DNA from 3 places in the Nocardia sp. CA-151230 genome. Region 2 is predicted to be linked to each of the others. Evidence: riboswitches for the same ligand, from Rfam matches in the RefSeq annotation. Region 2 holds a riboswitch; each other region holds the start of a gene.
The links. Region 2 has a riboswitch for S-adenosylmethionine ahead of ACQP1O_RS01090 (amino acid ABC transporter permease). Riboswitches for the same ligand answer to the same signal wherever they lie in the genome.
Positions count from the first base shown of each region.

Region 1: another riboswitch for S-adenosylmethionine. It lies ahead of ACQP1O_RS01900 (aminotransferase class V-fold PLP-dependent enzyme); the one in region 2 lies ahead of ACQP1O_RS01090 (amino acid ABC transporter permease).
Region 3: another riboswitch for S-adenosylmethionine. It lies ahead of ACQP1O_RS04995 (bifunctional o-acetylhomoserine/o-acetylserine sulfhydrylase); the one in region 2 lies ahead of ACQP1O_RS01090 (amino acid ABC transporter permease).

Region 1 covers NZ_CP192061.1:434,748-438,869, forward strand. Annotated here, with positions in the region: gene ACQP1O_RS01885 (hypothetical protein) at 1-52, opposite strand, end outside; gene ACQP1O_RS01890 (DUF2752 domain-containing protein) at 173-631, shown strand; gene ACQP1O_RS01895 (hypothetical protein) at 650-838, shown strand; gene ACQP1O_RS01900 (aminotransferase class V-fold PLP-dependent enzyme) at 855-2,168, opposite strand; SAM riboswitch class IV at 2,225-2,338, opposite strand; gene ACQP1O_RS01905 (SAM-dependent methyltransferase) at 2,403-3,254, opposite strand; gene ACQP1O_RS01910 (MarR family winged helix-turn-helix transcriptional regulator) at 3,309-3,770, shown strand; gene ACQP1O_RS01915 (heme oxygenase (biliverdin-producing)) at 3,936-4,122, shown strand, end outside.
Region 2 covers NZ_CP192061.1:246,130-250,251, forward strand. Annotated here, with positions in the region: gene ACQP1O_RS01080 (hypothetical protein) at 1-434, shown strand, start outside; gene ACQP1O_RS01085 (flavin reductase family protein) at 578-1,126, shown strand; SAM riboswitch class I at 1,229-1,321, shown strand; gene ACQP1O_RS01090 (amino acid ABC transporter permease) at 1,330-2,226, shown strand; gene ACQP1O_RS01095 (amino acid ABC transporter ATP-binding protein) at 2,223-2,987, shown strand; gene ACQP1O_RS01100 (ABC transporter substrate-binding protein) at 3,016-3,993, shown strand; gene ACQP1O_RS01105 (GNAT family N-acetyltransferase) at 3,990-4,122, shown strand, end outside.
Region 3 covers NZ_CP192061.1:1,151,381-1,155,502, reverse strand. Annotated here, with positions in the region: gene ACQP1O_RS05005 (MFS transporter) at 1-394, opposite strand, end outside; gene ACQP1O_RS05000 (TetR/AcrR family transcriptional regulator) at 533-1,243, shown strand; SAM riboswitch class IV at 1,256-1,367, shown strand; gene ACQP1O_RS04995 (bifunctional o-acetylhomoserine/o-acetylserine sulfhydrylase) at 1,464-2,813, shown strand; gene metX (homoserine O-acetyltransferase MetX) at 2,855-3,973, shown strand.

The sequences.
Region 1 (4,122 bases), 190 kb from region 2:
CGCCGACAATGGCGATCGCGCGGCGCGCCGCGCCACCTGGTTGCTGTGACATGAGTGAGGTCCCCCGAACTCGAAAACGATTGCCGGGGCAGCATACCCAAGCAGGCTCGACTTCTCCCGGGTGCGAAGTTCGGTGCGACCTGGCAGGGCGGTGGTGGTGCGGCTACCGTTGATGGTCGTGGACACCACGGCAGCAGCAGTCATGGAAACGCCCGCCCGGCTGCGGTGGCTCGGCGTCGGGCTACCGCTGCTGACCGGTGGGGCGGCGGCCGGCGGGCTGGCGCTGCTGCACTTCCGGGATCCGCACGTGCAGGGGTCCTACGGGGTGTGCCCGTTCTACGAACTGACCGGATACTGGTGCCCCGGCTGCGGCGGGTTGCGCGGGCTGCACAACCTCACCGATGGCCGGATCCTCGACGCCATCCACAGCAATGTGCTGCTGCTCCCGCTGACATTGGGCTTCATCGCCTGGTGGGGCGCCTGGGTGGTGCGCGGGTGGCGGGGCAATCCGGTGCCGCCGCGACTACCGCAGGTGCTGCCCAGGTACGCGGTGTGGGTGGCGCTGGCATTTCTCCTGGTCTTCACGGTTGTGCGGAACACACCGTGGGGTAGTTGGATCGCGCCCGTTTAGGCGGGGCATGCTCTGCGTATGAGCGATTCGCTGAAGGAGCGCGTGCGGCAGAAGCTGATCCGGCAGCTCGAGGAGGATGGGCCGCCGGACCCCGATCAGGAGGACACCCGGCAGCTCTCCGTGCAAGTCGACCTCGATGCGCTCGACGCGGTGGCCGAGGACGATCCACTCGTCGAGGTGCTCGCGGCCCGTTACATGGTGCCCTGACCGGCTTCCGGCCGGTTCAGAAACCGCAGGCAGCCCCGCCCGCGGCCGAACTGCCGAAGGGGCGGGTCTCGGGGACCGGGTTCCAATGTCCCTCGGTGCGGGCGTAATTCCACGCCGGGCCGCGCGCCACCAGGGTGGCGATGGCGTCGACGAGGCGGTCGACATCGGCGGCGGTGGTGCCCAGGCCGATGCTGGCGCGCAGGGCGGCATCGACCCCGAGGCGGGACAGCAGCGGGTGAGCGCAGAAGCGGCCGTCGCGCACCCCGATGCCGTGCTCGGCGGAGAGATAGGCGGCCACCTGGCCGGGCTCGAAGCCGTCGACGGTGAAGGCGACAATGCCGACCGCGTCGGTGCTGTCGCGCCAGATCCGCAGGAAGTTCACGCCCGGAACGGTTTTCAGGCCGTAGCGCAGGCGGTGGGTGAGGTACTGCTCGTGCTCGATCACGGTGGTCTCGTCCAGCTCGGCGAGAGCGTCGCAGGCCGCGGCCAGGGCGGCGACGCCCAGCACGTTCGGGGAACCGGCCTCGTGGCGCTGCGGGGCGGGGGCCCATTCGACAACCTCGGTGCTCACCGAGCGCACCGCGCCGCCGCCGGCCAGGTAGGGCTCGGCCGCGTCCAGCCAGTCCCGGCGGCCGACCAGCACGCCCGCGCCGAACGGGGCGTAGGTCTTGTGGCCGGAGAAGGCCAGGTAGTCGATGCCGGTGGTGAGCAGGTCGATTCGGCGGTGCGGGGCCAGCTGTGCGGCGTCCACCAGGATGCGGGTACCGCACTGATGGGCGATCCAGGCCAGCCGCTCCAGCGGCAGCAGTTCGCCGGTCACATTGGAGGCGCCCGTAACAGCCAGCAGCGCAGCGGGTTTCGAGCACAGCTCGGCGACCAGGCGCTGGATGGTCTCCTCGATGGTGTCCGCGACCGGAACCACCCGGCGGCCGCGCCGGGTCCAGGGCAGCAGGTTGGCGTGGTGCTCCACATCCAGCACGACGGTGTCACCCGGCACACAGGCGGCGAGCAGGTTCAGTGAGTCGGTGGTGTTGCGGGTGAAGACCACCACCTGGTCGTCGGTCGCGTTCAGGAAGCGGGCGACCGAACCGCGGGCCGACTCGTAGCAGTCGGTGGAGACCCGGGAAGCGTAACCCGCGCCGCGGTGCACGCTGGCGTAGTAGGGCAGCAGGTCCGCGACCCGGTCGGTGACCTGCCGCAATGCGGGTGCGCTGGCGGCGTAGTCGAAGTTGGCGTAGCCGGCCGTCCCGCCCTGGACGAGCGGGACTCGCAGGTCACAGCCGGAGACGGCGGCGAGGGCGGCACAGGTCTGGTCGGCGAAAGCAGTCATCACGAAATCCCGTCGGGTTCATGGACACGCGATCGGGGAAACAGGAATCGATCGAGAGTCCGCGCTTGCCGCGCCCGGTCGGACGTCGGCCCGGTCGTCACCCGGAGCACCCCACCGCGGAGGAGGGTTGCCGACCAGCAAGCCGGGGCTTCGCACTGGTACTCATGACCTGATTGCAGAGACTCGCAGACGCGTCGCGGGCTTGTCAACCCTGACCGGCGTGGCCCGGCGGGGTCAGACCTTCTCGGCCCAGACGCATCGTTCGAGGTCCGGAACCCGTTCGCCGCCCCGGCCGGCGGGTGCGAGAAAGCGCTCGGTGTATTCCGCACCGCCGACCTGTTCGAGCTCGCGCCAGCCGTATTCGGCGAGCAGTCCGGACACCGCGCCGGGATGCAGCCCGAAGCGCCAGATACCTTGCCCAGCAACGAATCTGCGGTAGGCCGACTCGCATCCGTCGAGGTTCGAACCGTCGAGAAAGTCCTGCCGGATGTAGCTGAAGATCAGGCTGCTGCCCGCGGGCGCGGTGGCGAGCGCCGCGAAGGTGGCGCGCACGGCCTGCTCGGTCAGGTACTGGGTCACGCCCTCCCAAAGGAACAGGGTCGTCGACTCGGCGCGGTATCCGGACTCGGCCAGCGCGGTGGCGAGGGGCTGGCGCTCGAAGTCGATCGGGATCGGAACGACGGCGCCCGGCAGTGGGATTCGCCGCTGCTTGAGTGCGATGTTCACCGGCAGGTCCACCTCGAAGGCCGGTATCCCTGCCGGTGCGGCCAGGCGGCAGGCACGGGTGTCGAGGCCTGCGCCGAGTACGACCAGGGCTGCGGCGCCGTCGCGGAGGACGGCTGCGGTCCGCTCGTCGAAGTACCTCTTGCGGCAGGCCAGGCTGTTCCAGATGCCGGGATCCTGCCGGTCCATCACCCCGCGCAGCCAGCGCCGGGCGCGTGGCCGGCGCACCAGCGGGCGCAGCCCGGCGGGCAGCATTCGGATGGCGAGATCGTCTGTGAGTAAACGGTTTTCCGTGGGTTCGGCGTTCTCGGTCGCGGCGATGAGCATGGGGATCAGGGAGGTGCTGGCGGCTCTGTCGGCCATGGTGGCGCTACTCTTTCTGCATCCGACAAGTATCTGAACAAAGGCAGTAGTTGCATGGATGCAGATAAATATACGCTGCTGTCGCAGGGCAGCGCCGCCTATCGCGAGTACCTGACCGCGCAGGCCGTGGTCGCCCACACCACCGCGCAGGCGCTCGGGCTCGGCCCGACCGACTTCTTCGCGCTGAACCTGATCGCGCTGGCCGGATCCATGACCGCGGGCGAGCTGGCCGACCGCACCGGGCTGTCCACCGGTGCGGTCACCCGGCTGGTGGACCGGCTCGAGCGGGCCGGATATGTCCGGCGGGTGGCCGATCCGGCCGATCGGCGGAAGGTGGTGATCGAACCCGCGCCGGATCCGGGCGGCCGGATCGATGCCGTCCTCGCGCCGCAGCGGACGCGGATGGCGGAGGTGTTCGCCGATTACGGGCCGCAGCAGCTCGAGGTGCTGTTCGACTATTTCGCGCGGGCCGCCGGCGCACTGCGGGAGACCGCACATCAACTGCAGCGGCCCTGAGAGGGTGTGGTGAACAGCACACCCGTTTCGGAAAAATCGTCCGAAAGTTGGATCGGGTGGGCCGCAAAGTTCGAATCGCGCGATCGTTGCTGGGGCGTATGGTCGGAGTCGAAGTTAGGGTAGCCAAAGTGGTGTGCCCCCGAGTTGACCACGAGGAGCCCGACCATGCTGGAGACCAGCACCCCGTTCTCGACGCTCATTCGCACCGCGACCGAGCAGCAGCACAACGAGGCGGAACACTCCACGTTCATGCGCGACATGCTCGGCGGACAGCTCGGCGTGGAGGCCTTCTACCGGTACACCGCCCAGCTCTGGTTCGTCTACGCCGCTCTCGAAAAGCACTCCGCCGCAC
Region 2 (4,122 bases):
ACCACACCGCGACTCTGACCCCGCAGTTCGATATGGACCACGCGGTCTACAAGCCGGTCGACCAGGCCAAGGATGTCAACCTGCCCTACGAGGATCAGGCTCCCTGGAAGTCGGACTACGACCGTGAGCAGGCCGCCTGGAACCGTATGAAGGACACCATCGCCACCGGTGCCACCATCGGCACCCTGGTCGGCGGTATCGGTGGCGCGGCCATCGGCTGTGTCGCGGGTGCGGTCCTCGGTCTCGCGGTGACCGGTGCGCTGGCCACCCTGTTCGGTGCGGGCCCGCTGCTCGGTTGCGTCGTCGGCATTACGACTGTCGGCTTCCTGGGCACCCTGGCGGGTCAGCTGTTCGTGACCGCACCGGTCGCCATCGCCGCGGCCTACAACTACTTCGTCACCATCAACCAGCCGCACATCGAGGCGCCGAAGTAACCATCGCGAGGATCCCCGACCCCCGTCCGGCGCCTGCCGGGCGGGGGTTTCGCATTGTCCCGCGGCGGGACCACGGCCGCCGACTTGCAATCGAGGTGAATGCAATCCTGTCGCGGCGTGTACAGCGGTGCTGGAGTGGGGTGATGGGCGAGCTGACCTCGATTCACGGCGCGGCTGCCGCGCTCACTCCGGTCGACGGGACCGATCTGCGGCGGACCTTTTCGCACTTTCCCAGCGGGGTGGTGGCCGTGTGCGCACGCATCGGTGGGACACCGTACGGCCTGGTGGCGAGCACCTTCGTGCCGGTGTCCCTGGACCCGCCGCTGGTGTCGATCTGCATTCAGTATTCGTCGGAGACCTGGCCGCGGCTGGAACAGGCGAGCCGTTTGGGCCTGAGCCTGCTCAGCAGCGAGCAGGAGCCGGCGGCGCGCGGGCTGAGCTCGCGGCGGGGAGACCGCTTCCGCAACGTCGACCTGCACGCCGGGAACGGGAACGCGGCCTTCGTCGCCGGGGCCACGGCGTGGCTGGAAACCTCGGTGTACGAACAGGTTCCGGCCGGTGATCACGCGGTGGTTCTGCTGCGGGTGCACCGGCTCGGCACGCACCCCGATTCCGAGCCGCTGGTCTTCCACCGCAGCGGCTTCCGCGCCCTCTACGACCCGTCCCCCGATCGCGACGAGGCCGCGGGCTGATTTCCCCGTTTCCACCGGAATTCCGGAAAACGACTGTCATGCAATTGAATTCACGTTGATCGGGACCGGCGACATGCGCCGCCGGAATTCGTAGTGTCGTCTACACCATCCAGAGCGATCGAGAGACCCGGCTCGCAGACATCGCAGCAACCCCCGCGCACGTGGTGCGGGTGCTTCCGCCGGGACCGATGGAGGACGAATCCATGAGTACGCTGGCGGCGCCCACGCAGACGGAGCCCGAAGCCGAACACCACGGCGGGGATCTGCCCGTCGTCCGCGCCCGCCACCCGTGGCGCTGGGTCACCGCGGTGATCGCGCTGGTGCTGGTCGCGCAGTTCGCGCACGGGCTGATCACCAATCCGGGCTGGGACTGGGGAACCTTCGCGCAGTATGTCACCGCGAAGTCGGTGTTGTCGGCGCTGAAGGTGACGCTGGAGCTGACCTTCTGGGGCACGCTGCTGGGATTCTTCCTCGGTGTCTGGCTGGCCGTGGGCCGGTTGTCGAAGAACCCGGTGCTGCAGGCGATCGCGTGGACCTATGTCTGGGCTTTCCGGTCGATCCCGCTGATCGTGCAGTTGCTTTTCTGGTTCAATCTGGCCTACCTGTACAAGACGCTGTCGCTGGGCATTCCGTTCGGGCCGGAGTTCGCGCGGTTCCAGACCAATGGCGTGATCAGCGGATTCACGGCGGCCGTCGTCGGTTTGGCGCTGCATCAGGCCGCGTATTCGGCGGAGATCATCCGGGCCGGGATCATCTCGGTGGATGAGGGCCAGTGGGAGGCGGCCCGGTCGCTGGGCCTGCCGTGGCGGCGGCAGTTCTTCACGATCGTTGCGCCCCAGGCGATGCGCGGAATTCTGCCGAATGCCGCCAATGAGGTGATCAGCCTCTTCAAGGGCACCTCGATCGTGTCGACGATGGCGATTGCCGAACTGTTCTATCAGGTGCAGGTCATCTACGGCCGAAATGGCCGGGTGGTGCCACTGCTCATGGTGGCCACGGTCTGGTACATCCTGCTGACCACCGTGCTGAGCGTCATTCAGTTCTATATCGAGCGGCACTTCTCTAAGGGCCGTCGTTCGAAGGCCGGTGATCGGCGATGACCGAGTTCGCGATCGAATTGCGTGGCATCCGAAAGTCCTTCGGCCGCAATGAAGTGCTCTCGGGCATCGACTTGGCGGTGCGTCCCGGCGAGGTGACGGTGATCCTGGGCCCGTCGGGTTCGGGCAAATCGACGCTGCTGCGCACCATCAACCACCTCGAGCAGGTGGACGGTGGCACCGTCCGGGTCGGCGGCGAGCTGGTCGGCTATCGGCGCAAGGGCGGCAAGCTGTACGAGCTGCACGAGCGCGAGATCCTGAAGCAGCGGGCGCGCATCGGATTCGTGTTCCAGAACTTCAATCTCTTTCCGCACCTGACGGTTCGGGAGAATGTGGCGCTCGCGCCCGTGGCCGCCCAGCGGCGCTCCAGGGCCGAGGTGAACGCCGAGGCGCTGGAACTGCTGGCGCGGGTCGGCCTGGCGGACAAGGCGGACGAGTATCCGAGCCGGCTGTCGGGTGGGCAGCAGCAGCGCGTGGCCATCGCGCGGGCGCTGGCTCTGCGGCCGGAGGTGGTGTTGTTCGACGAGCCCACCTCCGCGCTGGATCCGGAGCTGGTCGGTGAAGTTCTCGATGTCCTCGAGGATCTGGCGCGCGGCGGTTCGACCCTGGTGATCGTCACCCACGAGGTCGGGTTCGCCCGCGAGGTCGCCGACACCGTGGTGCTGATGGACGCCGGCCGCATCGTCGAGCAGGGTCCGCCCGCGCAGGTGCTGGACAACCCGTCGCACCCGCGCACCAAAGCCTTTCTCGCGCACGTCCTCTGACGTGTTCCCACTAGGTAAGGAAAAGCCCATGTCCCTGGCGAGCCGCCGCAGACGGACCCGAACCCTGATCGCCGTCACCCTGCTGAGTCTGCTGGTGGGCGGCTGTGGCAAGGGTGATGGCGGCACCAGCGACACGCGCAGTGTGAACGGCCTGACCTATGACCTGTCACCGGAGCAGAAGGGGCGCATTCACGCCGACAAGGTGGATTCGATTGCCGCACAGGTCCCGCAGACCATTCGCGACCGCGGCACGCTGGTGGTCACCGGCACTGTCGGCGCGACGCCGCCGCTGGGCTTCTATGCCACCGACGATCGCACCGTCATCGGCTCCGAGGTGGATGTCGCCACGCTGATCGCCGACATTCTCGGCCTGAAGGTGGAGCGCCGGAACGCGGACTGGGCACAGAACTTCGTGAAGATCGACTCCGGCGAGGTCGACCTGTTCGTCAGCAATGTCACGGTCACCGAGGAACGCAAGGAGAAGTACGACTTCGCCACCTACCGCAAGGACGATATCGCCCTGGAGGTGCCCAAGGATTCGACCTGGACCTATCAGGACCCGAAGTCACTGGCGGGCAAGAAGATCGGCGTCACCTCCGGTACCAATCAGGAGCAGTTGCTGGTGGCCTGGAACGACCAGAACGTGGCCGAGGGCCTGCCCAGGCTGGAACTCGCCTACTACCAGCAGCCCTCGGATTACTACCTGGCGCTGTCCTCCGGCCGGATCGACGGCTACGTGGGTCCCAACCCGGCGGCGCAGTATCACTCCGCGACGACCGGCAACAAGGTGCTCACCACCTGGTCCGGCGCGGGAGACGCACTGCAGGCCGAGATCGCGGCACTCACCCGCAAGGACAACGGGCTGATCGGCCCCGTGCGGCAGGCCATCCAGTACGCCATCGACCACGGGACCTACAAACAGGTCCTCGACCGCTGGGGCCTCGGTAACGAGGCCGTGCAGCAGTCGCGGATCAATCCGCCCGGACTACCCAAGAAGAAGGGATGAGCGTGTCGCGCACCGTATTCCACGTCGCACAGCACGATCCGCTGGCCGCGCCGCTGCTGGCGGAGCTGGCCATCGAATACAGCAGCCGCTACGGCCGTACCCCGGGTGAGGTGCACGCGGATCTGACCG
Region 3 (4,122 bases), 910 kb from region 2:
CCGGCGCGAGCAGGGCGGCGAACGCGCCCTGCAGCCCGCGCCCGGCGAAGAGTTCCGCGCCGTTCTGCGCGAGCCCGGCCAGCGCCGACGCGCCGGCGAAGCCGACCAGGCCGATCAGGAACATGCGGCGGCGGCCCAGGTAGTCGGCGAGGCGGCCGCCGAGCAGCAGCAGGCCGCCGAAGATCAGCGTGTAGGCGGTGAGCACCCACTGCCGGTCGCCGTCGCTGATGCCCAGGTCACGCTGGGCGAAAGGCATGGAGATGGTGACGATGGTGGCGTCCAGCACCACCATCAGCTGGGCGATAGCGAGTACGCCCAGGGCCCACCAGCGCGCAGCTCCGCGCCGGTCGGCGCTTTGTGATCGGTCTTCGAGTGTTGTTGTCGCGGCGGTCATGTCGTCTCCTCACGGACGGTCGGGAACACCCTCGACAATCTTGACCCCTGAGGCCAATTGACGTCAAGAGAAATTTGTCGCACTGCGACAGTTGGCATAATGGGACACGAGAAGCGCTCGAACCCTTACCATGGAGGTATGTCGGAGTTGTCAACTCACCTCGGTGTGATCGCACGTCACCGGCCGGGCCTGCGTGAGCGGAAGAAGGAACAGACCCGGGCGCGGATCATCGACGTCGCCCTGCGGCTGTGCGACGACCAGGGCTTCGACGCCACCACCGTGGAACAGATCGCCGACGAGGCCGACGTCTCGCCGCGCACCGTGAACCGGTACTTCGACAGCAAGGAAGACATCGTCATCGCGCCCATCGCCGACTGGGCGCGGGCACACGCGGATGCGCTGCGCGAGCAGCCGAGCACCGGCAACGAGCTGAAAGCGCTGCTGGACAGCTTCCTGGCCATCGTGGACCGCGTGGTCGACCACGACGAACCGCTGCCCTTCCGCTGGTTCCAGCAAATGCAGCGCATCATCCGGTCCACCGCCGCGGTACGGGCGTGCAGCATGGCCGCCACCGAGAACAAGACCGAGCAGACCGCGCAGGTGCTGGCCGAACGCCTCGGCACCACCGTCGCAGATCTGCGAGTTCGGTTGCTGCTCGGCACCTTCCACGCCATCATGCGGGCCGGCACCGAATCGGACTTCGATTCCGGCTTCGCCGACGAGCGTCTGATCGCGTCACCGCGCCGCATGGCGGAGGCCGTGGTCGGCGCGTATCACGAATTCGTTCGCACCTGCGCGGAGCCCGCTGTGGCCAGCCCCACTTCCGAAACACCGGCGTCCGCCCGCTAGAATCGCGCGACAGGTCAAGAGCATCAGCGTTAAGGCCCCGGCTTGCTGATCGGCAACCCTCCAGCTGCGGTGGGGTGCTCCGGGTGCAGACCCGGCGTTCGAAGGCCGAACGCAAGCGCAACTAGGAGGTCTACCGAAATGTGTTGGTGTCGAAGCCCATTCGCCTCTCGATAACATCAAACTTCCGCCACTCGGCGACCTTGTTTTTGGAGCAGAACACATGAGTGACTCGACCGCGCCCGCGGCCGTCTCGGCTGACGGCAACCTGGATCCGGCCGGCTGGTCCTTCGAGACCAAGCAGATTCACGCCGGACAGGCTCCCGATCCGGCCACCGGAGCCCGCGCCCTGCCCATCTACCAGACCACCTCCTACGCCTTCCGCGACACCGATCACGCCGCCGCGCTGTTCGGGCTCGCCGAGCCGGGCAATATCTACACCCGCATCATGAACCCCACCCAGGACGCGGTGGAGCAGCGCATCGCCGCGCTCGAGGGCGGTGTGGCCGCGCTGCTGCTGGCCTCCGGTCAGGCCGCGGAGACCTACGCGATCCTGAATCTGGCGCAGGCCGGCGACCACATCGTGGCCAGCCCGCACCTGTACGGCGGCACCTACAACCTGCTGCACTACTCGCTGCCCAAGCTGGGCATCGAGGTCAGCTTCGTCGAGGATCCGGACGATCTCGAGCAGTGGCGCACGGCCGTGCGGCCCAACACCAAGGCGTTCTACGGGGAGACGGTCGCCAATCCGAGCAGCTCGGTGCTCGACATCCCGGGCATCGCCGAGGTCGCGCACGCGGCGGGCGTGCCGCTGATCGTGGACAACACCGTCGCCACGCCGTACCTGATCCAGCCGCTGCGACTGGGCGCGGACATCGTCGTGCACTCGGCCACCAAATACCTGGGCGGGCACGGCTCCGCGGTCGCGGGCGTGATCGTGGACGGCGGCAACTTCGACTGGACCGTGCGGGACGCGGCGGGTGAGTCCCGCTTCCCGGGTTTCACCACCCCGGATCCCAGCTACCACGGCGCCGTGTTCGCCGATCTCGGCGCGCCGGCCTACGCGCTCAAGGCGCGGGTACAGTTGCTGCGCGATCTGGGTGCGGCGGTGTCGCCGTTCAACGCCTTCCTCATCGCGCAGGGCATCGAGACGCTGAGCCTGCGCGTCGAGCGGCACGTGGCCAATGCCCAGGCCGTGGCCGAGTTCCTGGCCGAGCAGCCCGGCGTCGAGAAGGTCTACTACGCAGGACTGCCCAGCTCCCAGTGGTTCGAGCGGGGCAAACAGCTGGCACCCAAGGGCGTCGGCGCCATCGTCTCCTTCGAGCTGGCCGGTGGCGTGGACGCCGGCAAGAAGTTCGTGGAGGCGCTGGTGCTGCACAGCCACGTCGCTAACATCGGCGATGTGCGCTCGCTCGTCATCCACCCGGCCTCCACCACGCATTCCCAGCTGACTCCCGCCGAACAACTGGCGTCCGGTGTCACACCTGGTCTGGTCCGGTTGGCCGTGGGTATCGAGGGGATCGGCGACATCCTGGCGGATCTGCGCGCCGGACTGACGGCGGCGGCAAATTGACCGTGAACATCGAATCGAACACGGCCCGGCACGCGGCGGAGCTGCTGTTGCCGCCGCCCGACGGGACGCTCGGCAGCATTGCCATCGGGGATATCGAGCTCGAGACCGGAGCCGTCATTCCCGATGTCACGCTGGCTGTGCAGCGGTGGGGCGAACTATCGGCGAACGCGGACAACGTGGTGCTCGTGGAGCACGCGCTGACCGGTGATTCGCACGTGGTGGGCCCCGCCGACGTGCACCACGGCCAGGCCGGCTGGTGGGACGGCATCGTGGGTCCCGGCGCGCCGGTGGACACCCGCGAGTGGTGTGTCATCGCCACCAATGTGCTCGGCGGCTGTAAGGGCAGCACCGGGCCGTCGTCGCTGGCGGCGGACGGAAAACCCTGGGGCGCAAGGTTTCCCGAGATCTCCATCCGCGATCAGGTGGCCGCCGAGATCACGCTGTTCGACCTGCTCGGCATCGACCGCCTGGCCGCCGTGGTGGGCGGCTCCATGGGCGGCATGCGGGTGCTGGAATGGATGGTCGCCCGGCCCGAGCGGGTCGGGGCGGCCCTGGTGCTGGCGGTCGGCCCGCGCGGCACCGCCGACCAGATCGGCACCCAGACCACCCAGATCGCGGCCATCACGGCCGATCCGGACTGGCAGGGCGGCAACTACCACGGCACCGGGCGCGCCCCGATGACCGGCATGGGCATCGCCCGGCGCATCGCGCACCTGACCTATCGCACCGAGTTCGAGCTCGACCACCGCTTCGAGAACCATGCCCAGGGCGATGAGGACCCGTGGGCGGGTGGGCGTTACGCGGTGCAGAGCTATCTGGAGTACCAGGCCGACAAGCTGATCTCACGGTTCGACCCGGCCACCTATGTGCTGCTCACCGAGGCCATGAACCGCCACGACGTGGGCCGCGGCCGCGGCGGTATCGCGGCGGCGCTGGGGTCCACGCCGGTGCCGTGCGTGGTCGGCGGGGTGGACTCGGATCGGCTGTACCCGCTGCGCACCCTGCAGGAGCTGGCCGATCTGCTGCCGGGTTCCAAGGGGCTGGAGATCATCCGGTCCCGGGACGGCCACGACGGGTTCCTGACCGAGACCGAGGCGGTCGGCAAGCTCATGCTGGAGACGATGGACCTGGCCCGCACCCTGCGCGAGTCGGACCGCTGAAACAACGCTGCCCGTCCGCTGCATCTCCGCTGCCTCACCGGAGGCGCGTTACCTCGCGTATCGTGTCCGTTTCGCGCGAATTGCCGTGACGCGCTTCCGGTTTCGCGCACATGACACCTCCGTAACCGTCAGCCCGGAATACGTGTGCG